3 regions of the Streptomyces albiaxialis genome follow, and region 3 is predicted to be linked to each of the others. Evidence: riboswitches for the same ligand, from Rfam matches in the RefSeq annotation. Region 3 holds a riboswitch; each other region holds the start of a gene.
What was found. A riboswitch is a leader RNA that binds a small molecule or an ion and turns the genes downstream of it on or off. The one in region 3 is predicted to bind cobalamin.
Positions count from the first base shown of each region.

Region 1: another riboswitch for cobalamin. It lies ahead of ABD343_RS36845 (ABC transporter substrate-binding protein); the one in region 3 lies ahead of metE (5-methyltetrahydropteroyltriglutamate--homocysteine S-methyltransferase).
Region 2: another riboswitch for cobalamin. It lies ahead of ABD343_RS12020 (ribonucleoside-diphosphate reductase subunit alpha); the one in region 3 lies ahead of metE (5-methyltetrahydropteroyltriglutamate--homocysteine S-methyltransferase).

Region 1 is NZ_BAAAPE010000025.1:87,280-90,545, reverse strand. Features, by position in the region: gene ABD343_RS36850 (FecCD family ABC transporter permease) at 1-907, opposite strand, end outside; gene ABD343_RS36845 (ABC transporter substrate-binding protein) at 949-1,989, opposite strand; cobalamin riboswitch at 2,064-2,273, opposite strand; gene ABD343_RS36840 (VOC family protein) at 2,311-2,685, opposite strand; gene ABD343_RS36835 (SDR family oxidoreductase) at 2,811-3,266, opposite strand, start outside.
Region 2 is NZ_BAAAPE010000007.1:235,030-238,295, reverse strand. Features, by position in the region: gene ABD343_RS12020 (ribonucleoside-diphosphate reductase subunit alpha) at 1-1,831, opposite strand, end outside; cobalamin riboswitch at 1,961-2,095, opposite strand; gene ABD343_RS12015 (GNAT family N-acetyltransferase) at 2,144-2,665, opposite strand; gene ABD343_RS12010 (CstA-like transporter-associated (seleno)protein) at 3,069-3,266, opposite strand, start outside; gene ABD343_RS12005 (carbon starvation CstA family protein) at 3,266-3,266, opposite strand, start outside.
Region 3 is NZ_BAAAPE010000005.1:405,119-408,384, forward strand. Features, by position in the region: gene ABD343_RS09855 (oxidoreductase) at 1-1,341, shown strand, start outside; cobalamin riboswitch at 1,385-1,623, shown strand; gene metE (5-methyltetrahydropteroyltriglutamate--homocysteine S-methyltransferase) at 1,785-3,266, shown strand, end outside.

The sequences.
Region 1 (3,266 bases), on a different contig from region 3:
ACACCAGGAACACGGCCCCGGCCAGCGCCGTGACCGGCAGCAGACGGGCGTGGCCCGGCCCGGTGAGCGCGCGGGTGGCGTGCGGGAGCACCAGGCCGACGAAGCCGATCGCCCCGGCGCAGCTCACCAGCGCCGCGGTCAGCAGCGCGGTCACGCACAGCAGGACGAGACGGGCACGGCCCACCCGTACGCCCAGCCCGGCGGCGGCCTCCTCGCCGAAGGCGAAGGCGTCCAGCGTGGTCGCGTGCCCCAGGCAGACCACGAGGGCGACGGCCAGTACGCCCGCGCACAGCAGCACTTGGCCCCAGCCGGCCCCGGAGAGCGAGCCGAGCAGCCAGAACAGCACGCCCTTGGTGGTCTCGGCGTCCGCGGACGTCAGCACGATGAACGAGGTCAGCGCCGAGAAGAGCTGCATGGCGGCCACGCCGGACAGCACGACGCGGTCGGGGCTCGCGCCCAGCGTGTGGCTCAGCACCAGGACCATCGCGAAGGACAGCAGCGCCCCCGCGAAGGCGCCCCCGGACAGCGACACCGCCCCCGCCCCCGTCCCGAGCACGGCCACGGCGACCGCGCCCGTGGAGGCGCCGGAGGAGACGCCCAGCACGAAGGGGTCGGCGAGCGAGTTGCGCAGCAGCGACTGCATCACGGCGCCGCACAGCGCGAGTCCTGCGCCGCAGATCGCGGCGAGCACGGTGCGCGGCATCCGCAGGTTCCACACGATGCCGTCCCGCAGCGGGGTGAGCGCGCTCCGCTCCCCTCGGAAGTGGGCCGCGACCGATGTCCACACGTCGGCGGTGGAGATGTCGGCGGGCCCGATGGTCACCGCGAAGGCGACCGACACGGCCAGTGCCGCGAGGCCCGCGCAGGACAGCAGCAGCGGCGTACGGACGCCCGTGGCCGGGCGGATCCGCGGTACGCCCGTCCCCCGGCGGGCCCCGGTCAGGCCCGTCACTTGGCGAACCCGAGGTCGCGCAGGCCGTCGGCGACCTGCTCGACTCCTTCGACGGTGCGGATCGAGGGATTCATCGCCTGCCCGCTGAGCAGGATGTACCGCTTCTCGCGCACCGCCGTCAGGTGCCGGGTGGAGGGGTTCTTCTCCAGGTACGCGATCTTGGCCTTCGCGCTCTCCGCCGTCTCGGACTTCCTCGTCAGGTCGCCGAGGACGATGACGTCCGGGTCCCGGTCGGCCACCGTCTCCCAGTTGATCTGCGGCCACTCGTCCCGGGTGTCGGAGAAGGCGTTCTTCGCGCCGACGGCGCGGGTGATCGCGCCGGGCGCGCCGCAGCAGCCGGCGAGGTAGGGCGACTGGGCGTTGGCGAACCAGTACATGAGGGTGGTGTCGCGGACTTCGAGGCCGTCGGTGGCCTTCCGTACGCGCTCCTTGAGCCGCGCGACGAGCCGGTCGCCGCGCTTCTCGACGCCGAAGGCCCGGGCCAGGTCGCGTATCTCGCCGTAGACGGTGCCGAGCCCGAGCGGCCTGCTGCGCGACCCGTCGCCGCCGCTGCCGTTGTCCTTGCCCGCGGCGCAGTCGGACGGCGAGACGTACGTCGGCACGCCGAGCTTCTCGAACTGCTCGCGGGTGGCGACTCCGCCCCTGCCGAGCGTGGAGACGAACGAGGCGGTGACGAGGTCGGGCTCGGAGTCCAGGACCTTCTCGAAGGAGGGGTTGTTGTCGGCGAGCCGCGGCACGGACCGGTTGGCCTTGCCCAGCCCCTTCATCACCGGGTCGGTCCAGGTGGCAGTGCCGGCCAGCCGGTCTTCGAGGCCGAGGGAGAGCAGGATCTCCGTCGTGCCCTGGTTGAGGGAGACCGCGCGGCGCGGCGCCGTCCTCAACTCGACCTCGTGGCCGCAGTTGCTGAGGGTGCGCGGGTAGCCGTGGGCCGCCGCTTTCTGCTGTGCGGCACCGCCCCCGCCACCTCCGCACGCGGTGAGCAGGAGAACAGGGGCGAGCAGGAGTGCCGCGCCACGCCGGGCACGGAACAGGGGCATGCGGAACACGGATATGACCTTGTGCTGTCGGGGCTCGGGAACGCGGAGCCTGGCCTACATGGTTCCGCGACGCGTCGGGCGCCGCGGTGCCAGCAGGTCTTCGGACTCGGGTTCGTCCGGACGGGGCGCCTTCCCGGTGCCTCGCGCGCCGGCCGCTCGGCCCGCCCGCTCCGCCCCAGTGGCGTCTACTGCCCCGCCCGTCCCCCTCACCGCTGCGCGTCAGTTCCGGATTTCCACCGGATTCCCTGGCCTCGGCAGGCACGACTGGCCCCGGCAGCGTATCAATCACGCTCCCGCGCCCGAGGCCCCGCCCGAGGGGGCTCAGTGCACGCAGAGGCAGAACGGATGGCCCGCCGGGTCCGCGTACACCCGCCAGTTGGCCTCCGGGTGGATCTCGTCGGTCCGCTCCAGCACGGTCGCGCCGAGGGCGAGAGCGCGCGCCTCCTCGCCGTCGAGGTCGTCCACGTCGAAGTCCAGGTGGAGCTGCTGCGGGTGCTCCTGTCCGGGCCAGGCGGGCGGCCGGTAGCCGTCCACCCGCTGGCACGCGAGCGGCGTCCCCTCGAACCCGTGGACCTCGACCCAGTCGAGGTCGCCCGGGTCGGACACCACCCGGCCACCGAGCAGTTCCGCGTAGAACTCCGCCAGCCGTACCGGATCGGCACAGTCCAACGCGACAGCCTGCAGCTTCCGAATCACTCCGGCACTCCTTGTCCCCGTGGCCACTTCCGCGGCGTACGCGCCGTACGCCACCTCCCCGCGTGCCGCTCAGCGTTCCACATCGCGGCGTACGGCGGGCGGCGTACGGCGTACAGGGGGCGCCGTCAGCGGAAGTCCTCCGCCCGGTCGCGTGCCCACCGGGCGAATGTGCGGGCCGGGCGGCCCGTCACGGCCTCGGCGGTCGGCAGCGGGCCCAGGGCGTCGGGGTCGAAGTCCTCGATGTCCGCCGGGTCGGCCGGATTGCCGTCGTAATCGGTGAAGCCCAGCAGGAAGTCCGCGGCCTCGGCGGCGAGTCCGCCGATCCGCGCGTAGATCTCGCGCGCCTCCGCCGGGGTGACCCGCTCGAACGCGATCTCCTCGCCGAGCGCGTCGGCGATGGCCCTGACCTGGTCGCGCGAGCTGATCGACTCCGGCCCGTTGATGTCGTACGCCCTGCCGTGGTGCCCGTCCTCCAGCAGGGCCTTCAGCGCCACGTCGGCGACGTCCCGCTCGTGCACGGGGAACCAGGCCGCGTCCGGATTCGCGTCCCGCACCACGCGCTCGGCCCGGATCGACGGCCC
Region 2 (3,266 bases), on a different contig from region 3:
GGTCCGCCCAGGCGGGCTCGGTGTCCGGGTAGTGGTCGGGGTGGAGCACGCCGCGTGCCGTACGGGTCGCGGACCAGGCCGGGAGCGGGCCGTTCCGCTCGGCCAGGTCGGCGGACGCCTCGTACGCCGCCAGCATGATCCGTTCGGCGATACGGGTGGAGAGCGCGCGGGCCTCCGCCGAGTCGAAGGGCAGGCCCAGCCGGAAGAAGACGTCCTGGAGGCCCATCACGCCCAGACCGACAGGCCGCCAGCGGGAGTTGGAGCCCTCGGCCTGCGGGGTCGGGTAGTAGTTGATGTCCACCACGCGGTCGAGGAACGTCACGGCAGTACGGACGGTCGCGTCGAGGCGCTCCCAGTCCATCCCGCCGCCCTCGACCAGGTGGGCGGCGAGGTTGACCGATCCCAGGTTGCACACGGCGGTCTCGCCGTCGTCGGTGACCTCCAGGATCTCCGTGCACAGGTTCGAGGAGTGCACCGTGCGGCCCGGCTCCGCCGTCTGGTTGGCGGTGCGGTTCGAGGTGTCCTTGAACGTCATCCAGCCGTTGCCGGTCTGCGCGAGGGTGCGCATCATCGCGCCGTAGAGCTGCCGCGCGGGCACGGTCTTCAGCGCGCGCCCCTCGGCCTCGGCCTTCCGGTACGCGGCGTCGAACTCCTCGCCCCACAGGTCGACCAGCTCGGGCACGTCCACGGGCGAGAAGAGCGACCAGTCGGCGTCGGCCTCGACGCGGCGCATGAACTCGTCGGGGATCCAGTGCGCCAGGTTCAGATTGTGGGTGCGGCGGGCGTCCTCGCCGGTGTTGTCGCGCAGCTCCAGGAACTCCTCGATGTCCGCGTGCCACGTCTCCAGATAGACGGCGGCGGCGCCCTTGCGCCGCCCGCCCTGGTTCACGGCGGCGACCGAGGCGTCGAGGGTCTTGAGGAACGGCACGATGCCGTTCGAGTGGCCGTTCGTCCCCCGGATCAGCGAGCCCCGCGCGCGGATCCGCGAGTACGAGAGCCCGATGCCGCCCGCGTGCTTCGAGAGGCGGGCGACCTGGTGGTAGCGCTCGTAGATCGAGTCCAGCTCGTCGCGCGGGGAGTCGAGCAGATAGCAGGACGACATCTGGGGGTGGCGGGTGCCGGAGTTGAAGAGGGTGGGGGAGGAGGGCAGGTAGGAGAGCGAACTGGTGAGCCCGTACAGCGCGGCGACCTCGTCCACGACCTCGTCGGCGGGACGCCCGCTGTCGCCGTCGGCCAGGCCGCAGGCCACCCGGAGCAGGAAGTGCTGGGGCGTCTCGATCACCTGACGGGTCGTGGGGTGCCGGAGCAGATAGCGGGAGTGGACGGTGCGCAGCCCGAAGTAGCCGAAGCGGTCGTCGGCGCCGTCGCCGAGGGCCTCCTCGACGAGCGCGTCGAGCCGCGCGGCGTGCGTACGGACGAACGCGGCGGTGCCGTCGGCGATCAGCCCCTGCGCGTGGCCGACGGCGACGGAGGCGGAGAACGAGGTGGCGCCCTGCGAGGCGGCCTCCTCGCGGATCGCGAGGGTGAGCAGGCGGGCCGCGAGCCGGGAGTGCTCGGGCTCCTCGCCGATGAGCCCGGCCGCCGCCTCGGTGGCGAGCGCCCGCAGCTCGGCCTCGGACGACTCCCGCCGGCGCCCCCGCAGGGCCGCGGCGGCGATCTTCCCGGGCGCGACGGCGGTGAGGTCGGCGCTGAGCTCGGTGAGGGTGCGCAGGAGCGCGGCGGCGGGGGCGTCCTCCGTGCCGGGCGCCGCGGGTCCGGGTGGCTCCGTCGTCGTCACCGTCGGAACTGACGTCGCCTGCGGCACTGACGGAGCTGATGGTGCGATGGTCACTGCTCTGCTCTCCCTCGCTCAGGGCCGAGGGCGGGCGCGGGACGCCGGCGCGCGGGCATGCCGAACAGCGCCCTCACGGGCATGGCTCACCACGGCGCCGTCCCCCGGTCCACTCCACGAGACCCGGACGTTCGTCGATGCCGCCCGGCAGGCATTCGGGCTCGCGCCGTACGGGCAGCACGGCACACACCGCTGCGGGACAGCTCCGGAGTCACACCGGATTCCCCTGCGGCGAACGGCTCGGTCGAGCATACATGTTGGGGTGCGTGGTGGAGGTGCCCCTAGATGTTGTGTCGAGGGTCAAGAGATGGTTTACAGTGCGGGGGCGTCCCGCAGGGTCAGCGTGAACGCCTGGAGCGTGAGGTCGGAGCCCTCGACGGGGTTCCAGTCGCGGGAGGGGGCGCGGCGGAAACCGAAGCGCTCGTAGAGGCGGTGGGCGGCGCGCATGTGGGGCTGGCTGCATATGACGATGCCGGTCTTCGCGCGCAGCCTCGTGCGGTCTATGCAGGTCTGCACGAGGGCCTCGCCGATTCCGCGGCCGCGTGCCGCGCCGTCGACGGCGAGCATCCGGAACTCGGCCTCGGTCTCGCCGGCCAGCTCCGCGTACGGGCCGCCGTCGCCTACGTACGTGACGGTGCCGAGCACCTTGCCGTTCGGGGCGGTGGCCACGAGGAGTTCGGCCTGTGCGGCGCGGGTCGCAGCGTCGCGCAACGTCTCCAGATAACCGTCCGACTCCCCGAACTCCAGGAGCCCGTCCCCGACATACACCTTGCCGGTCAGCTCGCCGACCGCCCCGTACTCGTCCGCGTGCGCGTCCCTCACCAAGAAGTCCATCCCCCCATGATGTCGCCCCTGACTGACAGAGAGCACGACAATTCCGGGCCCCGAGCCAAGACTTCTGGGCTTGCCCCATGAGGGGCGCGAGGAACTGCGCGCCCAGCCACGGCGCTGCGGCAGCCCGCGAAGCACAGCCCGGGGCACCCCGAACCCGGCCCTGTGCGCGGGGCACCCGGCGCAGGGGGCTGCGCTTGCCAACCCTGCTCCCCCAAGCTCTTCGAGCAGGGGGCACCCCCAGTGGCAGACTTCCCAAGCGCAGTGGGGTGGAGGGCGAAGCAGGAGTGCCCCGCCAGGGGCGCGGGGAACTGCGCGGCCAGCCACGGCGCAGCCGCAGCCTGCAATGCACGGCACGGGGCAGCCCGTGCTCAGCCCTCAGTGCCGGGCACCCGGCGAAGTGGCTTCAGCAGCAGCGGAAGCCCTCGCGGGGGTCGCCCTCGCGGGCGTCGGCGCGAGTGCGCTCGAACTCGCGCCGGCTCGGCACAGGCGCCGACGGCCCCTCGTGCTGCCGGACGTGCGCCACGTACCGCTCGTACGCGCTCTCGTCCGTGAACTCGCGGACGTACCAGCGGACCCAGCGCCCCGCCCTGCGCAGGGCACT
Region 3 (3,266 bases):
GGCGCCGTCGCCTGCCTCAAGCTCGCCGGGGCGCGGATCACGGGGCAACTCGGCCTGGCCGGTGCGCAGATCGACCACGCCCTGTGGCTCGAAGGCTGCTGGTGCGAGCAGGGGGTGGACCTCTCCGGGGCGGCGACGCGGACGCTCGTGCTCGTGGACAGCCGGGTGCCGGGCGTGGAGGCGGGGCTGATCCGGGTCGAGGGGCGCCTGGACCTGCGGCGCTCGCGCGTGGAGAGCGGCGCGCCCTCGCCCCTGAACCGCAGGGCCACCGCGCTGTCGCTCGTCAACGCCCAGGTGAGCGGCGCCGTGAACCTCAACGGGGCCGAGATCCTCGCGCCCGGGGAGTGGGCGGTGTCCGCGGGCGGACTGGTCGCGGAGGGCGGCGTCTACGCCCAGGACGGGTTCGCGGCGCACGGCGAACTCCGCTTCATGGGCGCCCAGATACCCGGCGGGCTGCACCTGCGGGACGCGCGGCTGGAGGACCCGGGGCCGCGCGGGGTGGCGCTCGCGCTGGACAACGCCGTGGCCCCGACGCTCGACTTCTCCGGCGGCTTCACCGCCCGCGGCACCGTACGGCTGCGCGGCGCGCAGGTCTCGGACAGCGTGAGCTTCGCGGGCGCCGTCCTCGACGGGCCGCCCGGCGGCCGCGGGCACGCGCTGTCCGCCCCGCTCCTGCGGGCCGCCGACCTCGATCTCGCGTTCGCCCGGCCGCCGTCCGGCGCCGTGGACCTGCACGGCGCGCAGGTGTCCCGCCTGCGCGACGACGAGCGGAGCTGGCCGGAGGTGATCGAGCTGGACGGCCTCGTCTACGGCGCCCTCGCGGGGGACGAGGCGGGCGGCCGGGACCCGGTGGCCCGCCGCCTGGCGTGGATCGGGCGGAGCCCGGGCTACAACCCGCAGCCCTACGAGCAGTTGGCGAGCTGGTACCGGCGCGACGGCCACGACGACGACGCGCGGCGCGTGCTCCTGGACAAGCAGCGCCGCCGCCAGCACACCCTGCCGCCGGTCGCGCGCCTGTGGGGGTATCTGCTCGACGCGACGGTCGGCTACGGCTACCGCCCCTGGCTGGCCGGGGTGTGGCTCGTCACGCTGACGGTGCTGGGCGCGCTGGTCTTCGGGGCGCACTCCCCCGTCCCGGTCAAGCGCGGCGAAGGCGCCCCGTTCCAGCCCCTCGTCTACACGCTGGACCTCCTGGTCCCCGTCGGCGGCCTGGGGCAGCGCACGGCCTGGTACTGGCCGCAGGACGGGCCGCAGTGGCTGGCCTACGCGCTGATCGCCCTCGGCTGGGTGCTGACGACCGCCGTCCTCGCGGGCGTGACCCGCGTCCTGCAGAAGAACTGACGGCCGCCGCCGGGCGCACTACCCACGCGCGGGGATCTCCGTCTAGGCTGACGGTGCAACTGGTTCGCCCCGCCCGCCAGGTGGGACGCGTCGTAAGAGGGAACCCGGTGCGATTCCGGGACTGCCCCGCAGCGGTGAGTGGGAACGACCGCCGTCATGAGCACTGGGCCCGACGAACGGGGCCTGGGAAGCGACGGCCAGTAGGAGCCCGCCGGGACCGGAGATCCGGCCCGGCACGGTGTGCCCATGAGTCCGAAGACCTGCCCGTTGTCCGTGCGCGCTCCTGCGTGTGCGGTCCATCCCGGTGACCTCGAGGGCAGGTCGGCGCACACAGTTCAGGCGGACAGGCGCATGCCGCGCGTCGCATCCCCGCCGTTCTCCGCCCCCTTCGCGCTCTCGTCCCGTCCCGGGATCCGACGAGACATCTCGCGAAGGAGATCTCCGTGACAGCGAAGTCCGCAGCCGCGGCAGCACGGGCCACCGTGGCCACCGTGTACGGCTATCCCCGCCAGGGCCCCGACCGGGAGCTGAAGAAGGCCGTCGAGGGCTTCTGGAAGGGCCGCGTCACCGCCGACGAGCTGGCCCGTACGGCCGCCGGCCTGCGCGAGGCCAACTGGCGACAGCTCGCAGAGGCCGGTGTCCACGAGGTGCCGACCGGCGACTTCTCGTACTACGACCACATGCTCGACACCGGCGTCATGGTCGGCGCCGTGCCCGACCGGCACCGCGAGGCCGTCGCGGCCGACGCGCTGGGCGGGTACTTCGCGATGGCCCGCGGCACCCAGGACGTGGCGCCCCTGGAGATGACCAAGTGGTTCGACACCAACTACCACTACCTCGTGCCGGAACTGGGCCCGGACACCGTCTTCGCCGCGAACCCCGCCAAGCAGGTGTCCGAGCTGAGGGAGGCCCTGACGCTCGGCCTCACGGCCCGGCCGGTCCTCGTCGGCCCGGTCACCTTCCTGCTGCTGGCCAAGCCCGCGCCGGGGGCCGCCGCCGACTTCGAACCGCTGAGCCTGCTGGAGCGGCTGCTGCCGGTCTACGCGGAGGTGCTCGCCGATCTGCGGGCCACGGGCGCCGAGTGGGTGCAGCTCGACGAGCCCGCGCTCGTCCAGGACCGCACGCCGGAGGAGCTGGAGGCGGCGGCGCGCGCCTACCGTGCGCTGGGCGGGCTCGCGGACCGCCCCAAGCTGCTGGTCGCCTCGTACTTCGACCGGCTCGGGGACGCCCTCCCCGTCCTGGCCAAGAGCCCCGTGGACGGCCTGGCCGTCGACTTCACCGGCCCCGCCGCCGCGAACCTGGACGCCATCGCCGCCAACGGCGGCCTGCCCGGCAAGCGCCTGGTCGCCGGGGTGGTCGACGGGCGCAACGTCTGGATCAACGACCTGGAGAGGTCCCTCTCCACCCTCGGCACCCTTCTCGGCCTCGCCGACCGGGTCGACGTGGCCGCCTCCTGCTCGCTGCTGCACGTCCCGCTCGATGCCAGGGCCGAGCGGGACATCGACGGCGAGGTGCTGCGCTGGCTGGCGTTCGCCCGGCAGAAGACCGCCGAGGTCGTCACCCTCGCCAGGGGTCTCGCCCGGGGCACCGACGCCATCGCCGGGGAACTCTCCGCCAACCGCGCGGACCTGGCCTCGCGCAGCGCCTCCTCCCTGACCCACGACCCGGCCGTACGGGCGCGGGCCGCCGCCGTCACCGAGGCCGACACACGGCGCTCCCAGCCGTACGACCGGCGCGTCGCCGCGCAGCGCGCGCACCTGGGCCTGCCGCTGCTGCCCGTCACCACCATCGGCTCGTTCCCGCAGACCACCGCGCTGCGCACCGCGCGCGCCGACCTGCGCGCCGGGCGGATCGGCACGGAGGCGTACGAGGACCGGATCAAGACCGAGATCCGCGACGTGCTGGCCTTCCAGGAGAAGGCGGGC